DNA from 3 places in the Peribacillus sp. SIMBA_075 genome. Region 3 is predicted to be linked to each of the others. Evidence: riboswitches for the same ligand, from Rfam matches in the RefSeq annotation. Region 3 holds a riboswitch; each other region holds the start of a gene.

The links. A riboswitch is a leader RNA that binds a small molecule or an ion and turns the genes downstream of it on or off. The one in region 3 is predicted to bind preQ1.
Positions count from the first base shown of each region.
Region 1: it holds a riboswitch for preQ1, as region 3 does, so the genes downstream of both, SB775_RS22920 (VUT family protein) here and SB775_RS09595 (QueT transporter family protein) in region 3, are expected to answer to the same signal.
Region 2: it holds a riboswitch for preQ1, as region 3 does, so the genes downstream of both, queC (7-cyano-7-deazaguanine synthase QueC) here and SB775_RS09595 (QueT transporter family protein) in region 3, are expected to answer to the same signal.

Region 1 is NZ_JAWRYN010000046.1:9,727-18,011, forward strand. Features, by position in the region: gene SB775_RS22870 (DUF421 domain-containing protein) at 1-309, shown strand, start outside; gene SB775_RS22875 (alpha/beta hydrolase) at 520-1,266, opposite strand; gene SB775_RS22880 (PadR family transcriptional regulator) at 1,577-1,897, shown strand; gene SB775_RS22885 (permease prefix domain 1-containing protein) at 1,897-2,760, shown strand; gene SB775_RS22890 (TolB family protein) at 2,773-3,804, shown strand; gene SB775_RS22895 (hypothetical protein) at 3,868-4,218, shown strand; gene SB775_RS22900 (hypothetical protein) at 4,215-4,421, shown strand; gene SB775_RS22905 (hypothetical protein) at 4,418-4,627, shown strand; gene SB775_RS22910 (hypothetical protein) at 4,624-4,875, shown strand; gene SB775_RS22915 (hypothetical protein) at 4,924-5,073, opposite strand; gene SB775_RS22920 (VUT family protein) at 5,094-5,636, opposite strand; PreQ1 riboswitch class I at 5,688-5,730, opposite strand; gene SB775_RS22925 (SRPBCC family protein) at 6,138-6,611, shown strand; gene SB775_RS22930 (SRPBCC family protein) at 6,660-7,100, shown strand; partial or broken gene SB775_RS22935 (HD domain-containing protein) at 7,382-8,285, opposite strand, start outside.
Region 2 is NZ_JAWRYN010000046.1:19,494-31,428, forward strand. Features, by position in the region: gene SB775_RS22950 (DUF4260 domain-containing protein) at 1-118, shown strand, start outside; gene queE (7-carboxy-7-deazaguanine synthase QueE) at 181-909, opposite strand; gene queD (6-carboxytetrahydropterin synthase QueD) at 902-1,372, opposite strand; gene queC (7-cyano-7-deazaguanine synthase QueC) at 1,372-2,037, opposite strand; PreQ1 riboswitch class I at 2,093-2,135, opposite strand; gene SB775_RS22970 (CHASE3 domain-containing protein) at 2,322-2,612, shown strand; gene SB775_RS22975 (methyl-accepting chemotaxis protein) at 2,637-4,001, shown strand; gene SB775_RS22980 (hypothetical protein) at 4,487-4,699, shown strand; gene pgsB (poly-gamma-glutamate synthase PgsB) at 5,491-6,672, shown strand; gene pgsC (poly-gamma-glutamate biosynthesis protein PgsC) at 6,688-7,137, shown strand; gene SB775_RS22995 (CapA family protein) at 7,148-8,449, shown strand; gene SB775_RS23000 (gamma-glutamyltransferase family protein) at 8,516-10,099, shown strand; gene SB775_RS23005 (CapE family protein) at 10,168-10,317, shown strand; gene SB775_RS23010 (poly-gamma-glutamate hydrolase family protein) at 10,407-11,030, shown strand; gene SB775_RS23015 (C40 family peptidase) at 11,094-11,935, opposite strand, start outside.
Region 3 is NZ_JAWRYN010000009.1:41,703-53,637, reverse strand. Features, by position in the region: gene SB775_RS09620 (sigma-54-dependent transcriptional regulator) at 1-840, shown strand, start outside; gene adhP (alcohol dehydrogenase AdhP) at 895-1,908, opposite strand; gene SB775_RS09610 (DUF3892 domain-containing protein) at 2,185-2,481, shown strand; gene SB775_RS09605 (hypothetical protein) at 2,566-3,378, opposite strand; gene SB775_RS09600 (YbaK/EbsC family protein) at 3,594-4,115, opposite strand; PreQ1 riboswitch class I at 4,275-4,319, shown strand; gene SB775_RS09595 (QueT transporter family protein) at 4,326-4,811, shown strand; gene SB775_RS09590 (TVP38/TMEM64 family protein) at 4,933-5,589, shown strand; gene SB775_RS09585 (PAS domain S-box protein) at 5,705-7,330, shown strand; gene SB775_RS09580 (copper resistance protein CopC) at 7,947-9,575, shown strand; gene SB775_RS09575 (YcnI family copper-binding membrane protein) at 9,594-10,256, shown strand; gene SB775_RS09570 (S8 family peptidase) at 10,304-11,302, opposite strand; gene SB775_RS09565 (SEC-C metal-binding domain-containing protein) at 11,643-11,935, opposite strand, start outside.

The sequences.
Region 1 (8,285 bases), on a different contig from region 3:
GAAAAAATTGTCGATATTGAGAAAGTATCACTCGCACTATGGGAACCTGATGGTACTATTTCATTGTTTTTAGATCCTCAATATAAAGCGCTAACTCCAGCAGATATGCATATAGCAACTAAAGCCTTCACTTTACCTAAAACGATTATTAAAGAGGGGAAGATTGATTTTAAAGAATTAAATCAAGACGGTAAAGACGAAGTATGGCTGAAAAAAAGTCTCAAAATGACTTATAATGCCGACGTGAAAGATATTTTATTAGCAACCATTGATAATAACGATAACATAAAGGTCTTTTTTTACAAATAACTACTTGAAGCTCTTAGCACTGCGAAAGAATATAAATACTTTTTTCTCGCTTAAAATAAATCCCGGTGAAAATTTGAGTTATTTCTTTTTGCAGACAAAATAAAATCCCCTCAAGAAGAAAGTGTAAAACCTACATATAAATGTCGGCTTTACACTTTCAAACTTAAAGGGGATCATATCACATTCATGACCTTCAAGAAAACTCTCTTATTACTCCGACCAATGCAGAGTATTTAAGAACTTGTACACATCCTCATAAACCTGCTCACGTTCTTTACCTAATGTGATTATATGGCCAGAGTTTTCATACCATATCAAGTGTTTATGCTGCGTATCGACTTCATTGAAAATCGCTGTAGCACTGTTCGTATAGTCGGGATCATCCAAACGCCCTTGTAAAACAAGAGTTGGTGATGTGATTAAATCTAAATCTTCACCAGTCTCATTTATTATATTCACCATATCATTCAGCGAAGTCATAGGGTCTTCTTCTAACAGCTTCACTTCGGCAGCAATTTGGTCTGCATCTTTGCCTTCAAACTTCTTATAGGCCTGTGCATAATTGAGCAAGCGTTTTTTTTGTCGATCGCTACTTTTCCCTTGTGTCGGTGCACACATTGCAACTACCCCTGTTACAGGAAGTTCAATTCCTACTTTTAATGAGAACAATCCTCCTAAAGAAATTCCTGCAACAGCAATTTCCTCGTAGCCTTCATCTTTAAGGAATTGATAACCTTCCACTACATCTTTCCACCATTGCTTTGGACTTGTTTTAGCAAGTTCCTCGGCTGATACGCCATGCCCACTATAAAGGGGTCCGTGGCAAGTATAGTCGCGATCATTCAGGTATTTCCCTAATTTCTTCATGTCTCCTGTACTTCCGGTAAACCCGTGAAGTAAAAGAACAGCTCTTTTTCCACCTCTGTATGTGAATGACTCAGGTGCTTTCACTTTCATCTATCTAGGACCTTCTTTCTGCTCTTGTTGATAAATAGAATCTAAATGATTTTCAAAAAAAAATCAATTAATACCCCTTGAGTGGGATTTCTTCTATCCTATTCCGTATTTTCATTCAAACAGATAAATCATGTATTTATTATCCTTACCACACTCTTTACAACTCATCCGTTCCGAAGCACATTTTACTATGATTGATTTTATTTAGCAATCGTCATTTAACCATTTTTTTAAAGAAAAGTAAAATGCACCTTGTAATACGATGTACATCGTATTACACTAAAAGCAAATGATAAAAGAAGGTGATTATTTGGATAAAGAATTGATGAAGGGAAGCATTGACCTCCTTTTGCTTTCACTTCTTTCACAAAAAGAGCTGTATGGCTATGAAATGACGAAGATTCTTAAGCAAATGAGCGAGGGGCAATACGAAATCAGTGAAGGTACCCTATATCCGGCTCTTAAGCGTTTAGAAAGAAAGGAATTTATAGAAGGGTATTGGAAAGAGTCTGAGTCAGGACGAAGGAAATATTATCGTATCACGGACAGCGGCAGAACCGAACTTGAACGGAAACGCAGCAGCTTTACCTTCCTTGAAAATTTAGTTCGGAAAAGCGCGGAGGATTTCTGATGAAAACAACATTTGAAAAGTATGTAAAAAAAATCGTCAACCAAACCGATTGTACCAAGGAAGAAAAAGAAGATATGTCTGAAGAACTGCTCCTCCATTTGAAGTTGAGCCGGGATGATTTAATAAAGCAGGGGAAGACCCCAAAAGAAGCCGAGAAAATGGCATTAATCCTTTTTGGCGACGAATGGGAAATCGGCAGTCAAATTCAGCAGGCCATCTTTCCATACCGAAAAGAACTTATGCTTACTTTATCCATCGTTTCAATTCTTTTTACGTTTTCGGTGTATGCGCTGCAACTATTCCAAAAAGGAGATGCTTACATCGGCTGGCTTCTTTTTTCGATACTGACTAGCGCAACTTTACTCTCACTTACACTTAACCTCCTAGTCTCTATCAACCGGAAAATCATGGTCAACACCGTGTTAGTGACCCATGCCCTTGTCTATGTATATGGATGGGGAATCGCTTCCGCCCTTGACTTCACATTATTTCCTTTATTCAGCTTGATTATGGCAGCAATTCTCCTACTATCTCTTTACCTCATTTACAAAACAGCCTTGGTTCTTCCGGGATATAGTGGAAAGACTTTAAAAAAAGCAAAACTTCTGCACATTTTCAATATTTCACTCGGCATCTTGATTTTGTCAGTTACCTTATTTTTCTTATATGCTTTTTTAATCTTCTCAAGTGAAGTCCAGCCGTTTATGCTTTTATTTTTCATCCCGACCGTCTTATGGATTTCGTTATATACCCTACAGATTAAACTGTTAAAAAAGCTTCCTGTTGCTTCAAATATATGTGCTGTTTTACAGGTATTACTTGTTCTAGCCATTATTGTTACGATGATGATACTCTACCGTTAAGGAGTCCTTCAAATGAAAAAGATGCACATCTATCTCATTCTGATCACGCTTGCGATTGTGACTGTCTTGTTTGTCATCGCCGGATTGATCTTTAAAAAAGAAGAAAATGAAAAGCAGCAGGGCTTAACCAATCAATACGACGTATCCGCCCAAGGAACAATTGCATACGTCACACACATTAAGGGGAAACCACAATTAAAGCTCTATAATCCTGCATTATCCATTGAAGAAAAAGTCCTTGAATTGAGCAACGATGAACAAATCCTTGACCCGACTTATTCCTACGAAGGGGATATACTTGCCTTTATCGTAGCTAAAAAGAACCAAGAAGAAGATTCAACCAGTTCCATTCACCTTTTTGATATGAAATCACAGAAAATCAGTGAATTATTCAAAGCAGACTTCCTGGTCACAGAACTCGATTTCACAAAAAGCGGCCGCTCTCTCTTTTATATCGGAGCCGGTACGTTTAAAAACTACTCGCCGATCACGGGTCCCCGCCCTCACGATCTCGATATTTACGAGTTTGATATAGAAAAAAAGGAGTCCATCCAACTAACCTCTTTTAAGAAATATGGTCTTAGTTCCCTAAATGTCTCCCTTGATGGAGAAGCCGCTTATTATCAAACCGATGATGACGCGGATGCTAAAACGGCTGATGATATTTTTGAAACGCATCAACGGATTTTCAAAGTGAAATTTGACAAATCAAGTGTCGAAACTGTCACAGATTCTAAACGTGATGTCGACATTTTTGATTTCACAATTACCCCTGATGAAAAAACGATGATTTTCCAGTCCATCTCCAATGAGCAATCAGGCAGTACCTATATTTATGAGCTATATAGCTATGACCTCAAAACCAAGACCGAAAAGCAGCTGACCCATCTTCAAGGATACACAGATCGCCCAGTCATCAGCAGCGATTCAAAAAATGTCTATTTTATGGTAGACAAGAAATTCGGCAAAAGCGATCCACAGTATCACCTATATAAAGTGGAGATTGATGGAGCCAACCCCGAAGAAATTTTGTTGCCTAATTAATAAAAAAAGGATTCCCGCACCAATTATTGACGGTGCCAGAATCCTTTTTTTATGGGGTTACTCGTGAATTTGGACTGTTTACTCGTAAGTTTCGCACATTTACTCGTGAATTCATGCTACACTCCTGGTTTCGCGCTGTTTATTCGTGGGTTCGGCTATTTACTCGTGAATTTTGCACATTTACTCGTGAATTCCGCACGTTTACTCGTGAATTTCGCGCGTTTACTCGTGAATTTCGCACGTTTACTCGTGAATTCATGCTACACTCTTGATTTCGCGCTGTTTATTCGTGAGTTCGGCTATTTACTCGTGGGTTTCGCACGTTTACTCGTGAGTTTTGCACATTTACTCGTGAATTCATGCTACATTCTTGATTTCGCGCTGTTTATTCGTGGGTTCGGCTTGTTTACGTGAGTTTTGCACGTTTACTCGTGAATTCCGCACATTTACTCGTCAATTCATGCTACACTCTTGATTTCGCGCTGTTTATTCGTGGGTTCGGCTATTTACTCGTGAATTTTGCACATTTACTCGTGAATTCCGCACGTTTACTCGTGAATTCATGCTACACTCCTGGTTTCGCGCTGTTTATTCGTGGGTTCGGCTTGTTTACGTGAGTTTCGCACATTTACTCGTGAGTTTGGACTATTTACTCGTGAATTTCGCACTTTTACTCGTGGGTTTCGCACGTTTACTCGTGAGTTTTGCACATTTACTCGTGAATTCATGCTACATTCTTGATTTCGCGCTGTTTATTCGTGGGTTCGGCTTGTTTACTCGTGGGTTTCGCACGTTTACTCGTGAATTCATGCTACACTCTTGATTTCGCGCTGTTTACTCGTGGGGTTCGGCTATTTACTCGTGAGTTTTGCACGGTTACTCGTGAGTTTCGCACATTTACTCGTGAGTTTCGCACGTTTACTCGTGAATTCATGCTACACTCTTGATTTCGCGCTGTTTACTCGTGGGGTTCGGCTATTTACTCGTAAGTTTTGCACGTTTACTCGTGAATTCCGCACATTTACTCGTGAGTTTCGCACGTTTACTCGTGAATTCATGCTACACTCTTGATTTCGCGGTGTTTACTCGTGGGTTACTCCAGTCACGCAAAAAAAGGACCTAATTTGGCCCTTTTTTGTCTATTCCCTTATGTTTCCGATAATTGGCGCAGGAGAGCTTCATACATTCCCCCTTGACATGCGGACCATATTTTTCGCGAAAGGCCTCGAGGCAATAGCATTTATCTTCTTCCTTTTTGGTTCCATCCATCGGTGCATCCCTCCTAGAATTCAACCGGAGACTACGCGCTTTTCCAGTCTTACGTTGATTCGTCCCAACAGTACGGCACCGATAGACTGAATGACTGTTTTAACGATGATTTGGCCGATAATCGCAGCGGGTACGGCTTCCCATGGCAATATATTGGCACCTAGTGGACTTAGGCCAATCACGACAAATATCACCGAATCGAAAAACCCTCCAACGATCCCGCTGTAAAATACCCTCCAACTCATCGGGAGCTTTAACCGGGTATAAATTTCCGTATCCGCTGTTTCTGCCACCACGAACGATAATGCGGAAGCAAATACAATCAATAACGTATCTCCTAATAAAAATGAAACACATGCAGATAAAATAAGTGCGGTGACGATACACATATAGGTTTTCGCACGGCCGAATTTATTCTGGACCAGATCTCGAAAGATGAAGGTTCCTCCGATGAGCAATGTACCCATCGGAATGATGAACATTCCCAAATGTAATGGATCAAAAGCTGCTGTAACCACATTCGCCGTGACGATGGATACTAAATAAAATAGAATTCTTAACATTTAATTCATTCTCCTTATACAGAAAAAACAGCACCCTAAGAAAGAGCACTGTTCCCCTTAGTTTTTTTGAGAGGGTAGCTAGAACCTCTTCCGCCGGAGCGGATTATCATTTCCTTATTTATCGTAGCTTGAAAACGGTTGGAAATCAAGAAGTTTCCATATGGCCTGATCCTAAAATGTATTCAAGCTTATATCCTTTCAATAATCGCCTTATGATTTCGTTTTGGTCACTGGGAATGGTGCGAATCCACGGATTTCATTTACAGACTCGATAAGCCAATATCCGCTTTGCCAAAGCTTAACACTTAGCAAATGTTCCTCTGATTTTAAGGCTTTTGCCGATTCCTGTCGCAGAAAACTGCTTGACCGGCTGTATATAAAAAGCAGACAATCATTGATAGAGCTATGATACGATTTTGATATTGCAACCCTTATTGTTTTTATTCGGCACGGACTTGATAAGGAACCCTAGAAGTATAAACGCGAGGAGGAAAAAGAATAATGAAAAAACCAACGTTTGTCTATCCTATTTATATCGCAACCACACCAGAGAAGCTTTGGGAAGCCCTAACGAGTGGCGAATTCACAAAAAAATATCACTTTGGATGTCAAATCAAGTCATCCTTTCAAGAAGGCGCAACCGTTACATATTTGCTGGAAGATGGACGAATCACTGATCATGGAAATGTACTTAAGTGTGAGCCGCTGCAACTGCTCTCTTTTACATGGAACACGATAGGAGACGAAACACCCCGCGAGGATCCTGCTCGGGTCACTTTTCAACTGCAGCCAATGGATGATTCTACTGTAAAGTTAACACTTACGCATGAAGAGCTACTGGAGACCGATTTCGTATATGGTGACAATACCTTTAAGGGCATAAATAATGGATGGCCAGCTATTCTATGTAACCTGAAGAGCTTGCTTGAAACTGGACGGACCTTGCCGCCAATATATGTAGATCGGGTTAATTAGGTGTTAGTGGGAACTTATTTAAACATATCGAAAGTGAGCTGATATAGTATGGATACTCAAATAACTACGAAATTTAAAATAGGCAAGCCAACTAATGAGGTGTTTGAAGCCATAGTAACCCCTGAAAAAATCGGAAATTTCTGGTTCTCATCGAGTTCTGAAAGATGGGAGCAAGGCAGGACGCTTACATTGAGATATAACGAATACGATGCTGAAGTGGTTATACATGTATTAGAAGTCGAGGAAAATAGGAAAATCGTGTATTCGTGGGGAGGCAACGCCCAAGAAACGGTCGTTACAATTACATTAAAAGAGCTGAATAATACAAGTTCAATTATTGAAGTAAACGAATCAGGTTTGAAGGAAGACGACCCTGACATAATAAAAAAAATGATAGGACAAAAAGAGGGGTGGGTGTATACTTTAACCTGTTTAAAGGGTTATTTAGAAAATGGCGTTACTAATTTGAGAGCGTCATTAATTTTTTAAGGTGCTGGTTCAGCTGAAAAAAGATCTCCAAAACCGGCAGTTGGGCATGCCGCCTGCCAGAACAATAAAACTGACAATATTTAACTATGTTGTACCTGTTAAGCCTTTACGATTTAATGATGTTCGAATATCGATAAAATGCCACCACTCGAATATCAAGTTAAAAGAAAGCGGCTTACAAGTCGTCGATAGTCTATATAAATTTACGGGTAATGTTTCCGGGAAAAACTCAAGGATGGATTCCGTGAGTTTTTCCCTTTCTGTTTGGTTTGACGCGAAATTCAATCGGAAATCACCTTTAGATACATGCCCTTCGAAGCTTTTTCATAGGCTTCAATTCCCATGTTCTTCACTTTTTCGGATAAACTGGATGTCTCACCACTTGGGTTCCTTGAATGATGGAAGGATCCATCAGGCGCACTTTATTTTTCCGATGTAAATCATAGTCCAATTGATCTTCTTTCACCTTTACGTTACCATGGATCCTTTTTAACAGATTTTGCACTTCATCGTCTTCAGTGGAGCTTAACAAGGATATGACTTCTTCATCTGTACCAAGTAAGTCATCATGGCTGATCAGGTTTTTAGCCAAAGCCAATTTTAACGTCTTTGCCAAGATATCATAGCCATATATATTAAGTGGGTTCATGAAAAAATCAATAACTTCACTGTAATACGTTTTCACAAACCATTCCGCCGAATCAATATTATCCAGATACATTCTTCCATTTACTATGATTACATGATCAAGAAAGTCATGAACGGATTCAAGTGTGATATATCCATACTGATGCATATCCCGGAGAGTATAATCCACCCGATCGGCACATAACCCAGGTGCTGGCTGTTCAAGCATTTCCCATTTTGATTGAACAATAATTTTACAATCATATCCATATTTCTTCAATATAAATGGGATTTCAGATTCCATAATGACATGATCATATATCTTTTCATGATAATCTTCATCCATACAATCCAGAACGAAATCTATAACATGTGAGAATGCAGTATGGGATACGTCATGCAGTAAGCCCGCGATTGTTCCTCTAATGAACCGCTAAACGCCTTTATTAACAACATCACACCAATTGAATGGTCAAATCGTGTGACATTCCACTTCTCATTAACTAAATAACTTGCCCCACCCTGATGTATTCCCTTCAATCTTTGGACCGGTTTGCT
Region 2 (11,935 bases), on a different contig from region 3:
AGATGCGCTTATGATGATCGGGTCAATTTGGACCGCACATATTGGAATGGATCGGTTATTTGGGTATGGCCTTAAATACACATCAGCCTTCAAAGCTACACACCTTCAAAAGGTATAGGTAGCTTTCCATATGTAAAAGGCAGTGTGATTACGCATCACACCGCCTTCTGTCTCAGATCTTTACACGCCTCGCTTGTTGCCCCATATATAGGTATGAAGCTGTGGCAGCACTTTCACATCATTCAATTCATCATCGGCTATCACTTTATCAATTAGCTCCTCGTATTTCCTCAAAAGCCCGCTGATCAATTGACGATCATCCGCCGTACTGCTGTCGTCATTGCCGACCTGCAGATAAAAAGGAATATCGGGGTAGCGGCCATGTACATTTTTAGCATATTGATAATCCTCTTCGTTAAAGACGACTACCTTCAATGAGACATGGTTTTCAGGGTTTCGATTGGCAAGGTTCGATATGATTTGGTCGAGCACCGTAAAGTCCGTGTTCATTTTTGAACTCGGCGGCTTAGGAGAAATAGTCAATTCATCAATATCGAGAAACCAATCCTGCCATCTGCTCCCTTGTGTTTCGACACCTATTTTCATTTTATTTTCATGTAGGATCGCTACCAGGCTGTTTAAGTTTTTCAGCAGTGCCGGGTTTCCGCCTGATATCGTCACGAAGGAAAAACCGGCACCCCCAATCCGCTTCAGCTCATCCCATATTTCCTCGGCAGTCATTTGGACGGTATCTTCCTTACCGGTTCCATCCCAAGTAAATGCGGAATCACACCAGGCACATGAATAATCGCAGCCAGCCGTCCGAACGAACATGGTTTTTTGGCCAATGACCATTCCCTCACCTTGGATGGTCGGTCCGAAGATTTCCATAACCGGGAGTTTACTCACTTTCCATCCACTCCCGTCTGGCTTCGGCATAGCTTGTCGGCGTTTCGTATAGTCGAACGAATTCGACCCTAGCACCCTCATATTCCTTTAATGAAAGGGCTTCGGCCATTTTTTCATAAATCCAGACAACCATATTTTCAGCCGTAGTGTTCATGAGCGGCAAGGTTTCATTCAAATAACGATGATCAAGGTGGATTTCAATTTCATTTTTCCATATATCCTTGATGTCCCCGAAATCTATCATCAAACCGCGTGAATCCGTATACCCGCTCAATCCGAAAATGACCTTATACGTATGGCCATGCAAGTTCTTGCATTTTCCTTCATAGTCATGTAGATGGTGTGCTGCGTCAAAGGTAAATTCCTTACTGACCATGACCCTTTTAGTTGTATATTTCAATTGGCTGCGCTGAATATCTTGATCTATTTTTTGGAGTTTATCTACTATAGTAAAACCGTACATCACGAAAGCACCTTCCGTCTGCTTACATAGTCATCCAATCCTTTTTTCCGCAACTTACATGCCGGACAATCTCCACAGCCGTCTGATATGATTCCGTTATAGCAAGTCAGGGTCTTTTCGCGGACAAAGTCGAACGCGCCAAGCTGATCGGCAAGTTCCCATGTTTCCTCTTTATTAAGCCACATAAGCGGCGTATCAATCACGAATGACTGGTCCATCGACAAGTTCAAGGTCACATTCAACGATTTAATGAATACATCCCGGCAGTCCGGATATCCGCTGAAATCCGTTTCACAGACACCGGTGACAATATGTTTAGCGCCAAGCTGACTGGCCAACACTCCGGCAAACGATAGGAACAGTAAATTCCGCCCTGGTACGAACGTCGACGGCAATTCCCCGTCTTCCCCGTCCTCCACTGCAATGTCACTTCTCGTCAAAGCATTCGGTGCCAGTTGGTTCAGCAGCGACATGTCAAGGATATGATGGTTCACGCCCAATTCCTTGGCAATCTCTTGAGCGCATTCGATTTCCAAGCTGTGCCGCTGATTATAATCAAACGTCACCGCTTCCACTTCCTCATATCTCTCCATCGCCCAGAACAGGCACGTCGTACTGTCCTGACCTCCGCTAAACACAACCACTGCCTTTTCTTTCTTCTTCATTTCTATAAAACTCCTTTTTACGGAAAAAAACAGCACCCTAAGAAAAGAGCACTGTTTCTCCTTAGTTTTTTTGAGAGGGTAGCTAGAACCTCTTCCGCCATAACGCGGAATATTATATTTTTCCAAGTCAATAGTAACTTGAAAACGAGAAGAAATCAAGATGTTTGGATTATGGAAAATCACACCTAACGGAAAACTTGGTTATCTTCTCATCTGCTTAAATAACCCATTATTTATCCGATAAAAAAAGAGGGAATAAAATATCGATAAAGGGGTTCATTAATTTGAAAAGTATTAAAGGAAAGATATTGGCAGCATTTTCACTCATCATATCTTTGTGTATCATCTTAGGAGCATTTAATATTTATAGCAGCAATAAGTCACTTGTACATTCCAAAGATATCATTAGCCAAAAATTGCCGATTCTAATTGATGAAGAACAACTACTCAATAATGTTGCACAAAGAAGCGCACTCGCAAGAGGCTATATTCTATATGGCGACGAAAGTAATAAAGAGAAGTTCTTAAAATATACCGAAGAAAGCAAAGTCATTCAGGAGGATCTATTAGCCTAAAGTGATTCTGAAAAAACGAAGGAATTGATTGAGAAAAGCGTGGATTGGAGAACGATTATTATAGACCGCGTATTTACACAATATGATCAAGGAAATGAAGAACGTGCTATAGAAATACTAAAGGATGAAGTTGCACCAATAAGCAATGAATTGATGGATGGGTTTAGAGAGCTGGCTTCCGAACGCGAAAAAACGATTGTCGATTTAGGTGAAACCGTCATCGCAAGCGGGAAATCGGTTAAGTCTACAAGTATCATCATATCCATTGCGGCAGTCCTTATCGGCCTTGTGCTTGCACTTGTGACTGCAAACCTCATTACCACCCCCCTCCTTAAAGTCAGGGACAGGATGAAAATGGTTGCTGACGGAAAACTGAATCATGAGCCCCTGGAGCAAAAGTCAAATGATGAAATGGGTGAATTAACGGTATCCGCCAACCAAATGCAGAAAAACCTTCGTGATACGATCGAAAAAATGCTGGTTGTATCCGAATCCGTTTCCAACCAAAGCGAGGATCTGACTCAATCGGCAAATGAAGTGCAACAGGGCAGCAAACAGATTGCGGCTACCATGTACGAACTTTCGGAAGGCTTGGACTCACAAGCCAACCGGGCAGCTGAAATGGTCCGCATGATGGATGATTTCACCGGCAAGATCGAGCAGGCCCATCTTGAAGGAATGGAAGTATCGCAAAGTTCGACCGAGATCCTATCCTTGACCAAGGAGGGCACCACTTTAATGCGCAGTTCGGTCCAACAAATGCAAATGATTGACGGAATTGTCAAAAATGCCGTCGGGCAAGTGAAAAGGCTCGATTCTCAATCACAGGAAATCTCACAGCTTGTGCAGGTCATCAAAGATATATCCAATCAAACCAACCTATTGGCGCTGAATGCAGCCATAGAAGCTGCACGCGCTGGTGAACATGGCAAGGGCTTCGCCGTCGTCGCAGCTGAAGTGCGGAAACTCGCTGAAGGGGTCACACAATCCGTTGGGGATATCACCGATATTGTCACCGCTATTCAAACAGATTCAAAAACGGTCGTCCACTCCCTGGAAGATAGTTATACACAGGTGGATGAAGGCACGAAACAGATTACGCTCACCGGCCAAACCTTTGAAACAATCAATCACTCTGTCGGGAATATGGGAATGAAAATACAGCATATTACAGCTGAATTGAACTATATCTCCAAAAATAGTAAAGAAATCAATCAGGCCATCGAAGATATCGCAGCCGTAACTGAAGAGTCCGCGGCAGGAATCGAACAAGTTTCTGCCTCCGCTCAACAATCCAGCTCTTCGATGGATGAAGTCACGAATCATGCCTGTGAACTCGCATCTTCCGCTGAACTGCTAACCGAACAGGTCAAGAAATTCCAATTATGATACTAGAAAATTTCCCGTCACTTGAACGCGGGAAATTTTCTTTTTCTCCCCTTCATTGTTTCGTTTTCGTGTATTTGGGGTATAAAAGACTATACGCATTAATCATCATGAAAAGTTAATAATCATAAAAAGAAAAATCTATCAAAAGGGTTGGAAGTGAATATTTTCTTTTGTTTTCAGAATATTTAGTGTATAATGAATTTATTAGGAATATTCTTACTGAAATACTTCTCACTCCCAATACCCACTTACTGGAAATCACCAGTACAAGAACTCACTTGATCCAGCATTTCATTTCAACCCAATGCACGGGCCCTTATACTCAGTAAGGTTCATTGCACGCTTTCTTGCAAACCAAACAATTCACAACTTTTTTCACACAAAAAGCATAATTTTCACTCCAAAATTGTAAAAAAAGGTTAAATTTCACCAACAATGTGTTACTATTAAACCAAGACCTTTTAACCCCATAAGGAGGAATTCATATGAAACGTTTTTTCAAATTCATGGCAGATTTTAACGAAAGAAAAGCACTAGATCGGAAAAACAACAAATTCTTTCGCAAAGAATACGAAAATTATATGAAGATGAATTCTGAAAATCAAGGTAGGAGGAGATTAGCTCCTAGACTTTATGTGATTGAAGGCGGTAAAAAAGGCCCCAACATTGAAATTTCTGACAGAAAAAAATCCAGTTAACCTGATTCCTTCAAAAAATAAGCTACTAATGTTGTAGTTTATACCCTACAAACGTCGCATTCTCCATGATAAACGGAGATTCATTACCCAAATCATTCTTTTAAAATATAAAAGCCGAAAGCTCAGATATACTTCTGAGCTTTTTTTATTTTTCTTTTTTCTATTAACACTATATTAATAGAAGTAACTAGGTATTTTTTAAATAAATTGGATTAACCTTAGTTTATTTCATGTTTTAGGTAAAAGTCACAATATAGGCCCACGGGTATTTTTCTAGAAAAATACCCAAAACTTACAAAAAAAGAGATGTGTTCTTTTACTCATCTTTGGTCATATTCATAAAAGTCCGACTACATGTGTCTATAGATGCACCATCTTACATTGAATGACAAATACGTAAATATTGTAACGTTTAGGTCAAATTAATGGGTATAAACAATCAATAAATTGTAATAAACCTCACTTTTAATAACAATTCATTATCCAAATACAGATATTAAGAATCGGGTTCAAATGCCTATAAAACTATTTTAATTGTATTCATAATGGCCATTTATTAAACTTTCCATATTTTAGTGTAAATAAATCAAGGTTTTACTCGACTTTCTCCATATCTTTGGACTCATAAAACATTTTATTCCATTAGATACTATTACACTCCTATATACATTTTTTGCAAAAAGCTGACAACTGTTATATTACGATAGAATAATTGGCTCTTGCCTATTAAGTTTAAAATCATGTAGTGTGTATTCAGTAAATCAAATATTTAAAAAAAGAGAGGTTAAAAAATGGCACCAATATTTATTTGTGCGATCTTTTTACTTGGCTATGGCATCTTCGAACAAAGACGCCATCAGAAGCGTCTCGATTCCATTCCGGTACGTGTGAATGTAAACGGTATTCGAGGCAAATCGACTGTAACACGTCTAATAACAGGTGTGATCCAGGAAGCTAAGTACAAAACAGTAGGTAAAACAACCGGAACATCAGCTAGAATGATCTACTGGTTTACCGACAAAGAAAAACCGATTAAACGCCGCCCAGAGGGACCGAACATTGGAGAACAACGGCGTGTAGTTAAAGAAGTAGCAGATTTAGGAACGGAAGCACTTGTTTGTGAATGTATGGCCGTACAGCCTGACTATCAATTAATCTTCCAAAATAAAATGATCCAAGCAAACATTGGGGTCATCGTGAATGTATTAGAAGACCATATGGATGTCATGGGACCGACAATGGATGAGGTTGCAGAAGCCTTTACAGCTACAATCCCTTATAATGGTCACTTGATTACCATTGAAAGTGAATATTTGGACTTCTTCAAGAAAATTGCCAAAGAACGCAACTCAAAAGTGATCGTTGCAGATAATTCAAGAATCTCTGAAGACTTCTTGCGCGAATTCGATTATATGGTATTTCCGGATAACGCATCACTGGCTTTGGCTGTTGCAGAAGCTTTAGGCATTGATGAAAAAACAGCTTTTCGCGGCATGTTAAATGCGCATCCAGATCCAGGGGCCATGCGGATCACCAGATTTGGAGATCCAGTCAAGCCAACTTTCTTTGTCAATGGCTTTGCTGCAAACGACGCGGCATCGACGCTGAACATCTGGGATCGTGTCAAAACGTTCGGATACAGCTCAGAACCTCCTATCGTCATCATGAACTGCCGTGCTGACCGTGTGGACCGTACAGAGCAGTTTGCAAGAGATGTATTGCCTTACATTAAATCTGAAATCGTCATTGCCATTGGTGAAACTACATCACCAATAACAAAGGTATTCGAGCAAGGTAATTTGGATACAAAAGAATATTGGGATTTGGAAAACTGGTCAACTGAAGAAATCGTGGCCCGTCTCCGCCCATTGATGAAAAATCGCATCGTCTACGGTGTCGGGAATATTCACGGCGCAGCGGAACCATTAATTGAAGCATTCATGAAATCTAAAACAAAGCAGAAAGCAAGTTAAGTAGGAGGAACCTTAATGTTTGGATCGGATTTATATGTAGCACTAGTACTGGGAGTAACGCTTAGCCTTATATTTTCAGAAAAAACGGGTGTCGTACCCGCAGGACTTATTGTGCCAGGTTATTTGGCATTAGTATTTGATCAATGGGAAATCATGCTGGTCATCTTGGTCATTAGTGTAGTAACTTATTTAATCGTCACTCACGGCCTTTCAAGATGGGTGATTTTATATGGAAGAAGAAAATTCGCAGCCATGATGGTGACCGGGATTTGCCTGAAACTCCTATTGGACATGGTCTACCCCGTCATGCCATTTGAAATATTCGAGTTTCGGGGAATCGGTATAATCGTACCCGGATTGATAGCGAATACCATTCAAAGACAAGGAATGCCATTGACACTTGGCAGCACGCTTTTATTATCCGGCTTAACTTTCGGTTTAATGAACGTGTACTACCTATTCTGAGGTGCAAAAAATGAAACGGACTTTAAATGCAAAAGAAAAAACACTTATCTTTATTAAACGTACGAAGAAACAGAATCTTAAATACACTGGAATCATACTACCTATATTACTAATCGCTTTAGTCATTACCACTTGGATGGGACGGGCTGAAGAAGTGAAAACACCTGCTTCAAAAACTGATCAACCATTGACGATGACAATGGTCGGTGATGTGATGATGGGACGTTATGTTGAAGAAGTGACGGAAAAGCACGGGTATGATTACCTCTTCCGTTATATGAAACCCTATTTTGCCGCTTCAGACTATGTCAGTGGGAATTATGAACATCCCGTTTTAAAAGAAGAGGCATCCAACTACAAGGAAGCAGACACGGCCATCAGGTTAAACTCCAATAATAGTGGTGTGAAAGCCGTTAAAGATGCTGGCTTCTCTGTGATGAATTTGGCCAATAACCATATGATGGACTTCGAAGAACGAGGACTGCTTGACACGATTGATGAATTCAAAACTGCAGATATGAACTATGTCGGTGTTGGATCGAACACTGCCGAAGCTAAAAATAGCATCGACTATGCGGATGTTAATGGCGTCCGTGTCGCAACACTTGGCTTTACAGATGTTTATGGTAAGGATGCCGTGCCAAAAAGTAATAAAGCCGGGATATTGAACACCAACCCTGATTTATTATTTGAAATGATTGAAAAAGCAAAGGATGCCAAGCAAGGCAACGCAGACTTGGTTGTGGTGAATGTTCACTGGGGAATAGAGTATTCAACATCTACAACCGCTCGTCAAACAGAATTGGCTAAAGCAATAATCGATGCGGGAGCTGATATCATCATCGGCCATCACCCCCATGTGCTTCAATCGTTTGATGTTTATAAAGATGGAGTCATTTTCTATAGCTTAGGAAACTTCATATTCGATCAAGGCTGGACACGCACGAAGGATTCAGCAATGGTTCAATACCATTTAGCGAAAGACGGAAAAGCTACGGTCGATGTCGTTCCACTGCAAATTGAAGAAGCAACACCAAGGCCAGCTACCTCTTCAATCGACAAATCACGTGTTTACCGTCAGTTGACGAAGGAAACAAGTGAAAAAGCCCAATGGTCGAAAAAAGAGGATCACATCGAGATTACATTGGATCACAAGAAAGTAATCGACCATAAAGTTCAACGTGAGCAAGAAGAAAAGGCAGCGAAAGAAAAGAAAGCTGCACAAGAAGAAAAAGCAGCAAAAGAAAAGAAAGCTGCACAAGAGAAACAAGAAGTAAAAGCTACACCACAGAACATACAACCCATTCAGTAAGGAACGATTGGATACTATGTGAAAAGTGAAACAACTTGGAAGCTCAACGAACAGGGGGAATAATCGATGATTAATCGTATGACGGGAAAAGTATTCATTTCCCTTTGCATGCTCATATATTTAGCTGGATGTTCGAAGACACCCCCTATTTCTGACACGAATGATCCGATAAAGAGTAAAACGGAACAATCATATGGGGTCAGTTCTTCAAACCCAATCGCAATAGATGTCGGGATGGAAATATTGGATAACGGCGGAACAGCGGCGGATGCCGCAATTGCGGTATCCTATGTATTAGGTGTAGTCGAACCTTTTGGATCTGGCGTGGGTGGCGGCGGCGGTATGCTGATTACCCCTGGATCCGGAGACCCCAATTTTATCGATTATCGTGAATCCTCTCCGGAAGATCCAAGTTCAAGACACAATGCGGGGATTCCTGGCTTAGTGGCCGGCATGCAGGTTATAAGCGATAAGTACGGGAGCGTACCAATGGCAGATCTTCTTCAGCCGGCGATAGATTTGGCTGAAGGAGGTTTTAAAGTGGACGCAACGTTATCATCACGCTTAGAAGCAGCTCAGCCAAGGGTCTATTCCGATAACACTTCACTTTTTTATCCTGATGGTGATGCCATTGAACCAGGCAAAACCCTCATCCAAAAAAGACTTGCTAAAACATTGAAGAAGATTCAACAGGAAGGTCCTGATGGTTTTTATAAAGGGAAAATTGCACGGGATATTAAAAGAAAAACAGACATCGACTTGATGGATTTAAAGCGCTATGAGGTGAAAGAACGTACCCCGGTCCAAGGAACATTTGCCGGTTATGACGTTTATACAGCCCCTCCTCCCTTTTCCGGGATTACAGTTCTTGAAATGTTAAAGCTCGCCGAGGAAACCAACCTGGGCGAGTCTTCAAGCAAATCAGATTATATGAAAATCCTGGGTGGCATCACAAATACCGCTTATCAAGATCGATCAGCACATACTGGTGATGGAATAAGTCACTCTAAGGCTGAACAATTGCTCTCCCCCATTCACTTGAATAATCTTAAAAATAAGATCAATAGTGGAAGTTGGAAAAATGAGGAATCGTTTGGTTCCGAAGAACATGAAAGCACGACACATTTTGTGATCATGGACAAATATGGCACTGTCGTTTCCACAACAAATACACTCAGTAACTTTTTCGGATCTGGTGACTATACGAATGGCTTTTTCCTTAACGATCAATTGAAAAATTTCCGGGCCGGCCTGAATTCTCAAGAGGCATATAAACGGTCAAGAACTTTCACCGCACCAACCATTCTTAAGAAACCAGGGAAGGAATCGATTGGGATCGGCTCACCCGGCGGTGATAGGATTCCTCAAGTATTGATGCAGGTCCTTTATTCATATACAGAGAATGAAGGCTCATTTCAGGATATCATCGACCGTAATCGGTTCGTCTTTGATAGAAAGAAAATTTATACGGAATCCAGGCTTTCGAATGAAATAATATCCGACTTAGAAAATTCAGGATACGAAGTCATTCAGAAGATTTCACCCATGTATTATGGCGGGGTTCAAGTACTCGTTAAAAACGAGAAAGACGGACGACTATCCGGAGCTGGAGATAAAAGAAGACATGGAAGCTGGAAAGCGCGGCAATAAAAATGCTTATCCAGCTTCTCCTTTCAAATACCATATGAACTTTAGTAATGCATAAGGGGACTTAGAATATGAATATCGTAAAAAAAATAACAAGCTGGGTTATACCTGTAGTTCTTATAGCAGCCCTGCTTGTGACCAGTAATATGTTCAAACGCACGGAAACTTTAACACCCGATGAGCAAAAGAAAATAGAACAATATACGACTATCGAAAAATAAAAAAAAAGCTGGGGCATCCCCGCTTTTTTTTTATTTTTGCTTTCAACGGGTATAGAATATAAATAGGCTACAGATACGGGAGGATAACCATGAAAAGCTATACTGATTTTGCTGAACTGCAGCAAAATGAACACGAATACCTCGATTACCGCATCATCGTTCATCATAGGATACCTGATATTGCAGTCTTAGCCATACATGGCGGGAATATCGAACCAGGCACTAGCGAGATTGCTGCCGCCCTTGGAGAAAGGCTTTGTGCAAGCACATATCTATTCGAAGGTCTTAAACCAAGAGGAAACCAGGTACTTCATATAACATCCAAGTTATTCAATGAACCGATCGGCGTTTCAATGGCAGCGAACGCACAGACCATCCTTTCCATCCATGGCCACTACGACGTTCATAACGCGCTGGTGTACATTGGAGGACGGAATGAACCCTATAAGAACTTGATTCAACATTCACTCAATGAAGCTGGATTTCAAACTGAAGACGCACCGCAGCACCTTTCAGGCATGAATGGAAACAACATTACCAACACATCCAAAACGGGTGCAGGCGTGCAATTGGAGCTTTCGACGAAGCTTAGAAAAAGCTTATTCAAAGGTAATGACTTTACCAGTAAAAACAGGGTAAAGCCCTTGGATCTTTTTAATCGGTTCGTTCGTGCCCTTGAAAAAGCGACTCTGGAATATAAACAGGTTGAATGATCTTCCCTATCGTCTTTTTTAAAAGAGGCTACCAGCAACACTCAAGCAGGCTTCCTATTCTTCTTAGTTCATAAGGCCTTTAACTTGACCGAAACTTTCGAACTTCTCGGCAAAATAAGCTGATGAAAGGTTGGAAATATGAACGCCTGCGTTTTCCGTTGTATGGAGAAAACGGCCATCCCCTAGGTAAATGCCTACATGGGTTACACCCAGCCTTGTACCTGTGTCCCTAAAAAATACTAAATCCCCTGCCTTTGGTTCTTCGATTTTGGGCAGCAATGAGTAGTAGTCCGCTGCGGAACCTCGTTTTACTGAAAGGCCCTGCTCTTTCATGACCCAATAGATGAAGCCGCTGCAATCCATTCCGATCATCGGATCCTCCTCCCCAAAAACAAAGGTGAATCCGCGTAGGGTGTATCCATACTTAATTACATCATATGCTTTATCATATGCAGCTTCTTGGTTTACATAAAACGGATACAACGGGTTGCTGTATAGTTGTAGATACTGTCCTTGCATCAACTCATCAGTCGGTAAAGCGTTACGATTTTTAATCGTATTCACGGAAATGCCATAATTTTCCGAAATACTTTTAAGCGTTTCACCATTTCGGACGATATGTTCTCCTTTAGGAGTGTATGTTTTATACTCAATTTGGTATTTTGCAAAATAATTTTCTGTGCTGGATCTAACCTGAACCGTTTCTGCACCATATCCAGAATTGACAAATTGGTTTTCGCCAAGATAAATACCTGCAGTCACAACCTTTAAGCTGTCTTTTTCCAGGAAGAATATAATATCTCCAGTTTTCGGAGTGGTGGTATCCATCCCTTGTTTATAAAAGCCATCTACTGTTAAACGGTCGATCGGCACACTTTGCTGGGAAAGCACCCAATGAATCAGTC
Region 3 (11,935 bases):
GGAGCGATCACTGAATCCCTGCTTGAAAGCGAATTATTCGGTCATGAAAAGGGCGCTTTCACCGGAGCGACCCAACTGAGAAAGGGTTTTTTCGAAATTGCGGGGAACGGGACGCTTTTCCTTGATGAAATTGCTGATGCAAGTCCGGCCATTCAAGTCAAATTACTTCGAGTTTTGGAAACGCGGGAATTCATGCGGGTTGGTAGTAGCGGGACATTACGGACGAACGCCCGTTTAGTGGCGGCCTCCAATGAAAACCTGCAGCAGGCAGTTGACAAAAAAACATTCCGGGAAGATCTATTTTATCGACTGAACGTTGTGACTCTAGAAATCCCGCCTTTAAGGAAACGTAAAGAGGATATTCCCCTGCTTGTCCGGCATTTGATTGAGAGAAATGGTCAGGGAGATATCTCTTTTTCCAATGTAGCCATTGAAAAGTTACAGCAACACAACTGGCCAGGCAACATACGCGAACTATCTAATGTGGTCATGCGGACGCTGACTCTCGCAGACCATAAGTCAGAAATAACCGCCAATGATATCTCACTAACTAACAGCCAGATTACTCCGAACAAGAAAGAGCCTCCGAATGAGACTGAGGCAACTGAAAACCTTCTTGAAGAGTGGCGAAAAAAGCTGGTGGCTGACTTTAATGAGAAAGATGAACTGATGCTTGAAGAAATCCTTACAGAAATCAAACAGCTTCAATCCACAATTGGAAAGGAACTCGTCTTGCAGGCGCTGCAAAAAACATACGGCAACCGGAATGAAGCTGCCAAACGCTTGCAGATATCCATAAGGAAACTGCGCTATATATTAAATGAGAAGAACCAGACATAAGACAAAAATACCAAAAAGGAGGATGCCCTTTTCTATGGCATCCTCCTTTTGTTCTTATTCTAAAGTCAATACGATGCGCCCGTTGATTTCTCCTTTTTCCATCATCGAAAACACGTCGTTGATTTCATCAAGTGTTCTTGTTTCAATATTTGTTCTTACTTTTCCCTCTGCCGCAAATTGAACAGCTTCCTGTAAGTCTTTTCTCGTGCCTACGATTGACCCTTTTACAGTTACCCCATTTAGTACTGTATCAAAAATCGGGATTGGAAGTTCATCATTCGGCAGTCCAACTACGACCAGTGTCCCGCCCCTCTTGACTGAACTGTATGCCTGTTCGAATGCCTTTTTCGTAACCGCTACAGAAATGGCTGCCTGCACACCACCAACTTTATCCTTTATGGCTTGTACAGGATCAGTCTTAAGCCCATTAACAGTGAAATCCGCCCCCAGCTCCGTTGCCAGATCAAGCTTATCATCTTGAATATCGACAGCAATGACATTAAAGCCCATCGCTTTCGCATATTGAAGGGCAACATGTCCCAATCCGCCAATTCCATAGATCGCTACCCAATCACCAGGTTTCGCTTCTGATACTTTAAGTGCTTTATAAGTCGTTACACCCGCACAGAAAATCGGTGAAACTTCCGCAAAGTCTAGCCCTTCAGGAACCTTCACCACATATTTGGCAGGTGCTTTACAGTATTCCGCATATCCCCCGTCCACGGAATAGCCTGCATTCAGTTGATCCAAGCAAAGCGTCTCCCTTCCAGTCAGACAATACTCACAATCGCCACAGGCCGAGTAAAGCCATGGGATCCCAACACGGTCACCTACTTTCAAGGAAGTTACGCCTTCTGCCACCTTTTCTATAATGCCTACACCCTCATGTCCAGGGATAAGCGGAAGTTTAGGTTTAACTGGCCAATCGCCATGTACCGCATGTAAATCGGTATGACACACGCCACATGCTTTAATTTTCACTAATATCTCACCATAAACCAAGTCTGGGATGGGTACTTCTTTAATCTCAAGTTCTTGGTTGAATTCATTGACGACTGCTGCCTTCATTGTCCTAATCTGTTGTTTTGCATTGAAAGTGCTTTCCCCTTGTTTTACATTCATGATTCATATTCCTCCCTTAATTTAAGTGGATATTTTTTTTACTACCACACATACAAGATGCAAGTGCCATGCCACTTCAAAAGGCCAAGACAACAGCATTCACTAAAAAAAAGTGCCGAAAAGTCGGCACTTCTGGACGAATTAACGGCTCAAATCGGACGAAATCCGGTTTGTATATTGCAGACCAAATAGCTCACCCTATAAATAGGAGGTGTCTAAAACATGGACCAATTTGAAAAAGCCTATGAATCCTATAAACAGCAAGGAACACCGCAAGCAAACCAACTTGATTCAGCTGGAAAAGAAGAAATCATCGCCGTAAGGAAAAATGAAGAGGACAATATTATCGCCATCAAGACGGACTCCGGCCGCGAGCTCGACTACCCCACTGCCCTTTCGGAAGCCAAAGCAGGCAACCTGGCCAATGTTGACGTCTTTCATAAATATGGCCGTGACATATTGCGGAGTGAGCCCGATGGGATAAAAGAAAATAACCTGGATCAACTACCGGAGTTTTAAGTTTACGGGGAAACTGCCTGATATGGGCAGTTTTTTCTGTCTGGATCTAAACGATAAAAAAGAACCAGCATGATAGCCGGATCCTTATTTTTCATACTGATAGGATTCAGAGATTTCGAGCAGTTGGCCACAGGACTCGACAACCTCAATGATTTCCATCCACGACATGTCCAGACCCAGTTCATTAGCATGGGAAATCTTATCACGTAATTTCCGGATGGCATTGGCATCCTTTTTCCCTTTACTTTTTGAAGGGATTTGGAAGAAACACCTCAGTTGTTTATCCTTATGTATGATGTCGAATTTATCACTGATTTGCAGGCACTCTATTAAATTGATATCTTCATTTTTATCGATTCTCCTCCTATATAATTCGGTTGCTTTTTCTAAACGGTCTTCGCTGATCATTGGATGCCAGGTGCCATCGCCAAATCTATCCATGATGATATCGCTCATCCTCATTTCCAATAAGGTAATATATCCGAATATGAGCATCCTGATTGGAGGCTTTTGAAGGTCGGCATGGGTGATCAACTTTTTAATTGAATTATTCTCCAATACGAACACCCTTGTTTTATTCTTAAAAATATGGAGAAGCTGGATCAAAGGGGTTGAATCCGAAACCATTTCCCTTGGTGAAAAATTTCTTAAATATTCCGAAACGCTCCCTTCACCTAGTTCTTCCCTATCTATATATCCGATGATTTCTCCTTGATCTTGCACTGCCAATATATCAAAATTCTTTTTTTCCAGAGCTTTCTGGATATCCAGCGCCAGATCGTTTTTATGGCAAAACTCAAGCTCCTGGGCTATGCTCTTTACCGTGATATTTTCCTCATAAAGAGTTTTAAGACTAAGATAGCTGCTATTGCTTTTCCCATGGCTTCCAATTAACATCTTTCATCCTCCGCTTATGAACTTTCTGCACGTTTTACCAATCACGAACCGCTTTAAGAGCGTTTGCCTCTTCAAAAGTTTTGGAGCAATCGCATTCGAACAAGTTTATAAGGCTTTAACCGCTAACTGAATAATAAAATGTCCATGTCATCAATAAATAAAGTCCACCCATGTGGACTCAATCCCATTCATCTGGATCTTTTTGGCACCATAAATCAAATGCCATCAACAGCATTGCCTACCGCCGTTTCCTCATTCCCCTCTCCTTCCCAAGCCTTACAAACATCCACCCAACCCTTTGCTCCTGAATATTCAAATAATTCAGCGAGTGTAAGTTCTATTGCAGAGTTCGTACTGCCGCATGCCGGGAACAATGACTCAAAGCGCTTCATTGATACATCAAGAAAAACATCTAGATTGTTTGCAAGTCCGAATGGGCAAACTCCTCCGATGGCATGGCCTGTTTGTTCGAGCACTTCCTCAGGTGATAACATTCGTGCCTTGAATCCGAACACCTGACGAAATTTCTTATTATCCACTTTTGCGTCCCCTGCCGCTACAACCAAAATAGCATGTTCACCTTCCCCCCTAAAGGAAAGAGTCTTAGCGATCCGTGCTGGGATAACGCCGATGGTAACTGCTGCCTCAATCACCGTAGCACTCGATGTTTCGAACTCCATTACATCGCCTTCCCGGTCCCATTGTTTAAAATGGCTTTTGACACTCTTGATACACATATAATTTTCACTCCTTTGAAGTTCATACAAAAATAATATCATCCTTCATTACAATAAATCAAAATCCTTTTGGACTTCCCCTGCCTTATAAATACAACCATTCTTTACAAATTGACCAAACAAGCTTACATGAGATACTATTAATCTTCGGGCAAAAGCCTTAACGTGGTTCGTAACCATCCCACGATAAAAAACTAGGGAGAGAGTAAAATGAATGTTCGTACACTCGTGATAAACGGGTTATTGGCTGCCTTGTATGTGGCGGTCTCATTGGTGTTTAAACCAATTGCTTTTGAGATGTTCCAATTTCGTGTACCGGAAATGTTGAATCATCTGATTGTATTCAATAAAAAGTATATCTACGGTATCGTGGGCGGCGTCTTCATATCTAATCTGCTTTTTTCGCCGATGGTGCCATTTGATTTGATTTTCGGGGTAGGGCAATCCGTACTCGCCTTATTGCTTGTCATTTTTGTATCTCGGTTCATAAAAAGCATTAAAGGACGAATGTTCGCCACGATTATCTTTTTCACATTCACAATGTTCTTAATTGCAATTGAACTGAACCTTGCCTTTGGCTTACCATTCTGGTTAAGCTGGATGACCACGGCTGTTGGTGAGTTCGTTGTCCTCTTGATTGGTGCGCCAATTATTTATGGAATGAACAAAAGAATTCAGTTTGAAAAGTGGCTATAAAGGAATCCTCGCGTCGTTAACCCACTATAATGTAAACAGAGCTGTCTGCATCATGCGACAGCTCTGTTTTCACCAATGAACTTGAAAATGATAAACTATTAGTCAGAATGGTGGTGACCCTTTGAAAAAAGTCCTGACTTTAACCGGTCTATTGGTAATGGCATTATTTATTTTTTCAAATGCAGAATTATTTACTTTGATTTGGAAAAGTGACTTGGATTCAGTTATTGGCATATTGATGGAAAACTTATTGCTTACATTTATTGTGACATTCGTATTGATGTTTGTCCAAAATTCATTTACAATCATCCCCTTAATATTGCTCCTGACTATCAATGTCACGATATTCGGATTCATATATGGCTACCTATGGAGTTGGTTTACAAGTGTTGTTGCGTCAGGGTTTATTTTTTATGCAGCAAGAAACTGGTTTCAGGAACCTCTTTTAAAGAAGATGGGAAAAAAGTGGCAAGAAACTGTTGTAGAGCATGGTTTCATGTACGTTTTTACCGGCAGGATTTTCCCGCTTATCCCAACAAGTTTAATTAACTTGGCAGCTGGAGTCAGCACCGTCACTTTCAAGGATTTTTTATTTGCGACGGCACTAGGCAACCTTATATACTTTTTCTTCCTATCTCTAATCCCATATGGATTCCTATCCGTTGAAATGAACCAATATACGCTAGCTGCACTTGCACTCCTTTTCTTACTATTTTTCATTATCTATAAGCGTGCAAAAAAGAAAAAGAAACTATCCTTATTCAGAAAAAACAGGTGACCGCATTGGCCCCTGTTTTTTTATTTAGGATTCTGCATATATTTTTTTCCGATAGTTTGTTAAAATGTGTATGTAATTTTACCTTTGAAATGTCTTAAAATCAGGGAGAATCTCCATGTCCAAACGCTCCATTTTAGCAATTTATATCCTATCCGGGATTCTTACACTAGTCGTGTTCGACTATTTTTTAACTACAAATATCCATAACAAAGAGTTCTTCATTCAACTTCAAAGAGCGGAAGGCATTTTTTTCCTTTTATCTATAGGCTTGATCTTATACCTTTACTTAGCTAAAAGGGAAGAATTCAAACAATTAAAAGAAGCGGAACAACGTCGGCGTACCCTCATCAATTCAATGGTGGATTTCGTTAACTTCAAGGATGGTGATGGCCGATGGCTTGAATCCAATGCCTTCGGGCTGCAATTATTTCAATTGGAGCATGTAGACTATAAAGGAAAAAAAGACAGCGAACTCGCAGAATACTCCGAATTTTATAAAGAGGCGTTGATATACTGTGAAGGTTCCGATGAAGAAACGTGGGTAAAAGGGGAAATCACAAGATGTGAGGAAATCATCCCTCTTCCCAACGGCAATCACAAGACCTTTGATACAATCAAAGTTCCTCTGTTCCATGAGGATGGTTCACGAAAAGGCTTAGTCGTCATTGGCAGGGATATTTCTGAAAGGGTTGTCGCGGAGAAACAATTATTCGATAGTGAACAACGCTATAAATCATTGTTTGAACACAATCCTTATCCGATGCTGATGCTTGATTTAAACGGATTGATCACGACCGTAAATCCAAGGTTTGAAACGGTAACAGGCTTTCAAAAAGAAGAAATACATGGTGCCTCATTCATTAATTTGAAATTTTCAGCAGAAGATGCGGATTTAATCCGTACATCTTGCCAATATGTCATGGAAAACCATAAGGGGATCAAAAAAGGGAAAGATATAGAATTCATAACGAAGTACGGGAAGTCCATCTTACTTTCATGTACGTTTGTCCCGATGATGGTTGGCGAAGATTTGGTCGGGATCATCACTTATGCTAAAGAGGTCACTCAAATTCGAGAAACTGAAGCACGCTTGAGAAGAACCGAAAAATTGTCGATAGTTGGCGAGCTAGCCGCAAGTGTAGCCCACGAAGTACGAAACCCGTTGACTTCTTTAAAGGGCTTCGTCCAGCTGCTTAAAAAGAGCGACCATCCCTATGAACAATACTACACGATTATGTTAAGTGAATTGGACCGGATCAATCTAATTGTAAGTGAGTTACTCGTTCTGGCAAAACCACAGGAACTTCCATTCAGCAAACATCAAATCATCGAACTGATGAATGATGTCAAAACATTGTTGAAACCAGAGGCGGACTCGTACCCCACCCAAATATCAATATCTGTTAAAAACGAAATACCGCTTCTGTTATGTGAGGCAAACCAATTAAAACAAGTATTCATTAACATGCTCAAGAATTCAATGGAGGCATCCGCCGATCACATTTTGATTGATTTCGAGCGCATGGACAATAACCTTTCCATTACCATCAAAGATAATGGAAGCGGAATAGAAAAAAAACGGTTAAAGCATCTTGGTGAACCTTTCTATTCTTCTAAAGAAAAAGGAACAGGGTTAGGATTGACAGTCAGCTGCCGAATCATTGAAGCGCACCGGGGGAAGGTCCGTTTTAACAGCGAACTAAACCATGGAACCGAGGTCCAAATCATTTTGCCCATATAAGTATAAATCGGAGGACAAGCCTTTATCTTGTCCTTTTTGCAGGTTTCGGAACTATACTTGATAAAATTAAAATAGGGAGGTAAAGAAATCCTTGATTTCCCTCAAGAATGACACAGCCTCATCAGGTTGGTTCCCCTTTAAGTATCCTTTGCCCTCCTGCGTTATTGGATGTAACGGTCTCTGTTTTGCCAGCTGTACCCATTTGCGTTGCCTCAATTACCGCCTCTTTTTTTTGACATCATCCACGGTCTCTTCCTTATCCTTATCCTTTTCCACATCCATATCCTTTAGAAAAACAAGGACTACGTCGCTCCCGATCCTTTAAAACTGTAACTGAAATAGCCGTCTTTGCTTTATCCTTGAAAAATTACTTCTTAATCGGGTTTGCGCCACAGGCCTATTGATTTTTACGTAAGGGAATCACCACCAATATTTCCCATCCGATGTTTTATTGGCTATAATGGTGGAAGCTAGGCAAATCTAACCTTATTGTTATCACTTTTTTAGTGAACCTCTCAAACTGCCTTTAGATAACTAATTTATTTTCACTGTTTTTTCACATTTTCCTTTTATAATAAGCTTACATAATCTGATGAAAGGATGATGGCACACCAAGATGAAGAATTATTTATGGCTGGTAGTCAGCCTATTCAGTTTGCTTTTATACCCGGCAATGGCTTCTGGTCATGCTACAGTAATAAGCTCTAATCCTAGCCCGAATGAAGTGATGGATACACTTCCTGAAAAGATCAGCATTCAATTCAGTGAGAATATACAACCAGCTTTCCATTCGCTTGAGGTATTCAGCCAAGATGGGGACAAAATTCAAATTCAAGATAGTGCAATCTCGGAACAAAGTGAAAAAGTACTGGAAGCTAAGTGGAAAGGCACTATTGATGAAGGGATTTACTACATAAAATGGAGAGTGGTTTCCAGCGATGGCCATCCCATTGAAGGGACAATCCCCTTTCAATTTGGAGATTCAACGGTCCTACCAAATCAAGAAATTTCCAAAGTGAACGCAGGTTTTCCGGATTCCATCACCGTTTTCCTGCAAAGTCTTCAATACATATGCTTCGCGGCCCTTACCGGAATCCTTTTTTTCCAATTATCTTTAATGAAGGGTTCTCGTCTTTTTGAAGCCAGCAGCAGGGCTCGTCTATACCTTTGGCTTTCATATGCAGGTCTAGCATTTTCCATCTTCTGCAGTCTGCCTTTAAAAGTGACGATTGACGCTGGTGTAGGTTGGGCGGATGCGTTTAATGGGACTTTTATAAAAGAAGTATTGAATGCTACAAGCTTCGGTACCATCTGGATCATAGAAATTCTATTGTTGCTCCTTCTGTTTTTAGTTATTTATTTCATGCTCGAGAACACACTGATTAAATCACTACCCTTCCTTTCTTTCATCATAATAGCAATCTTGATGGTTTGTAAGGCTTTAACTGGACATACGGCAGCTGTTCCTAATCAGGTTCTGGCCGTTTTGATGGATTTCCTCCACTTATTGTCCATGGCTTTATGGCTTGGCGGCCTTTTGGCCTTATTGGTTATTTTGCCTGGACTTGCTAATCGGCAGGCAGACGATAAGAAAATCTTTTACTGGTCAATCATTCAAAGGTTTTCCAGATGGTCGTTTCTGTTTGTAATCATACTGATCATTAGCGGGATCTATAGCAGTTTACAGCATGTACCGACTATCCATTCATTGATAAATACAACATATGGACAATTGTTACTTGCGAAAATTGGTCTCATGTTAGTCATGATCGTTTTAGGGGCCTTTCATTATTTCAGGGGGAAAAAGCGGGTTAAAAAACTTGGTTATAGTGTGGGAATGGAGTTTGGTTTAGGAATCGTCGTACTCATTGTTGCGGCTCTATTGACAAATGTCCAAACTGCCATGTCTTCTCCCGGTCCAATAGAGAAAACGTTACTGACTAATGAAAATAATGAGGTCACATTAATGGTGACTCCGAATAAAGTCGGGGATAACCTGATTCAAGTAGATCTATCCAATGGAGGCAAGCCGATAGCTGAAATAGAACAGCTTACAATCACTATGCAGCCAGTAGATACGCCAGGCGGTGAGATAAAGCTGCAAATGAAGGAAAAAAGCACAGGTACATTTGCATCAAAGTCTATAATAACCATGCCAGGAAAGTGGAATATCCATATTCACGGATTAACTGATAGCCTGGATTCAATCAATGCTGATTTTACAATTTTCATAGGGAATTCATAACAGGAGGGATAAATACAAATGAAAAACATTTCAAAGCTTCTTATTTCCACATTTGCTGCATTATTCATTTTCTCTAGTTCTGCGTATGCACACGTTACGGTCAAGCCAACCTCATCTGCACCTGAGGCGTGGGAAACTTATACACTCAAAGTGCCCGTTGAAAAAGAGACTGCCACCACAAAGGTGACTTTAAAAGTACCTGAAGGGGTTACTTTTGAAAGCTATCAGCCTGTACCAGGATGGAAAGTGACAACCAAGGCTGACAAAGATGGGCATGTAAAAACGGTAACTTGGGCAGCAACTGAAGAAGGAATAACCGCTGGACAATTCCAGCAATTCTCATTCGTTGCCCAAAATCCTAAAGAAGAAACGAAAGTGGCCTGGGATGCATTTCAATATTACGAAGATGGTGAAATTGTTGAATGGAGCGGTGATGAAGGCTCAGACCTACCGCATTCTGTAACGGAAATTTCGGTAGCTCCCAAGGATGCTGCCGGATCTACGGACCATGGTCACAAAAATGAAGCAGACACTAATAATTCCAAGACTGCTGACAATGCCAAGGATTCCGTAACAACAGAAGGTGATAGCAATCAAACGCTGATCATCACTCTGGCTGTCATATCACTAATTCTTTCCATTGTAGCGCTTTTTGCAGCTCTTAGGAAAAATAAAAAATAATCATTATGGAAGGTGCCCCAAGAATCATGGGGCACCTTTTTTCACTTCTAATTTTCCATGACTACCGATTTACTCGGAAACTGAAGGTTTTCTGATTTTATGGTAGTATTAATGGAATTTTCCACTCTTTGTCCCGCTATCGTTAGGTTAAGCATTCCATTGCCCTGTGCCTTTTTGCTTATTCCCAGGTCTTCCGTACTTTTCACTAACTGTGCATATAATTCCGATTCAGTTAATTCGCGGTCAAATTCCTTTTCCGCAATCACTTTCAAGAGGGCTGCTGCACCGCTTACATGAGGCGTAGCCATCGACGTTCCGCTCAGCCTTGCAAATTTATTTCCTGGATACGTAGAAAGAATACCAACCCCTGGCGCCACCAAGTCAATTTCATCATTTGTATTTGAAAAATCAGCTAAATTTCTGTTTAAATCCACAGCTCCTACTTCCACTACCTCGGGATATGCTCCAGGATAATCCATTTCATCCGTTTCATGACGCCCATCGCCACTATTTCCAGCGGCGCAAACGACAAGGATATCGTTCTGAAGAGCCTTTTGAATGAGTTTGTGTTCAGCTTCATCCGCTGGACCGCCTAGTGAAAGTGAAATAACAGAAACCTTTTCTTCATTAGGTCCCCGCCAATTGATTGCATACTCTAAAGCTCCATTAATCCAATCTATTTCGCCTTGCCCTTGACCATTTAAGGCCTTTAACGCTAATACGCTTGCTTTAGGAGCCACTCCAACTACACCAGCATTATTAACGGCAGCCAAAATTGTACCGCTCACATGTGTCCCATGTCCGTTATCATCTTGATAATCCCCGGTATTGGTAAAATCCTTCCCTCCGATGATTCTTTCTTTAAGATCTGGATGTCCTTTATCAATGCCTGTATCGATGACGGCAACTACCACACCCTCACCATAATTGCCTTTTTCCCAAACTGCCGGGGCCTTCACAAGTTCTACACCCTCGGGAATCTTCTCTTTCACCGTGTCCATTACTTCAAGTACTTTGTAAGGTATTAATCTTTTTTCTCTTGTCATTTGATTACCCCTTCCTTCGTTCAATAAGTTAAACTGCCAACAGTGTGGGGATTTTCATCCCGTCTGGTTGCCGTCTACCGTTGAAAGAGATGAGATCAAAAAACTCTTCTCCCTTATATATACCAGATTTTTAAAAATAAAAAAGAAGTTTTCGGAAAATTCCGTCTAAATAACTACTTTTTATTTCTTTTTCTTTTATTATCTGGTAATTCATATTATAGAACAAATGTTCTGTTTGTTCTACATGTTTTTTATCAATTATCAAATTTCATTTTAAAGCTAAGCACTTTTCGCAACTAAAAAAGAAGCGACCCCAGAATCGAGTCAGCTTCCATGGATGTTAAGCTGCACCACAGCATTTTTTGTATTTTTTCCCGCTTCCGCATGGACAAGGTTCATTCCTTCCAATTACTGGATTTTCATGGACGTGCGGCATTTTAGCTGCCTTGGCACTTTCCATGATAATTTGCGTGCCTTTTTCCTTCATTTGCTGATACCGCTGTTTAAATAACTCCATTACATCTTTACTGTACTTTAACGTATCTTCCGCGATATCCATCGCCTTTTGCTTGGATATATTATAATCCTCCAGGGCAAATTGATTATCCCTGAAAGAAACCCTAACTCCAAAAT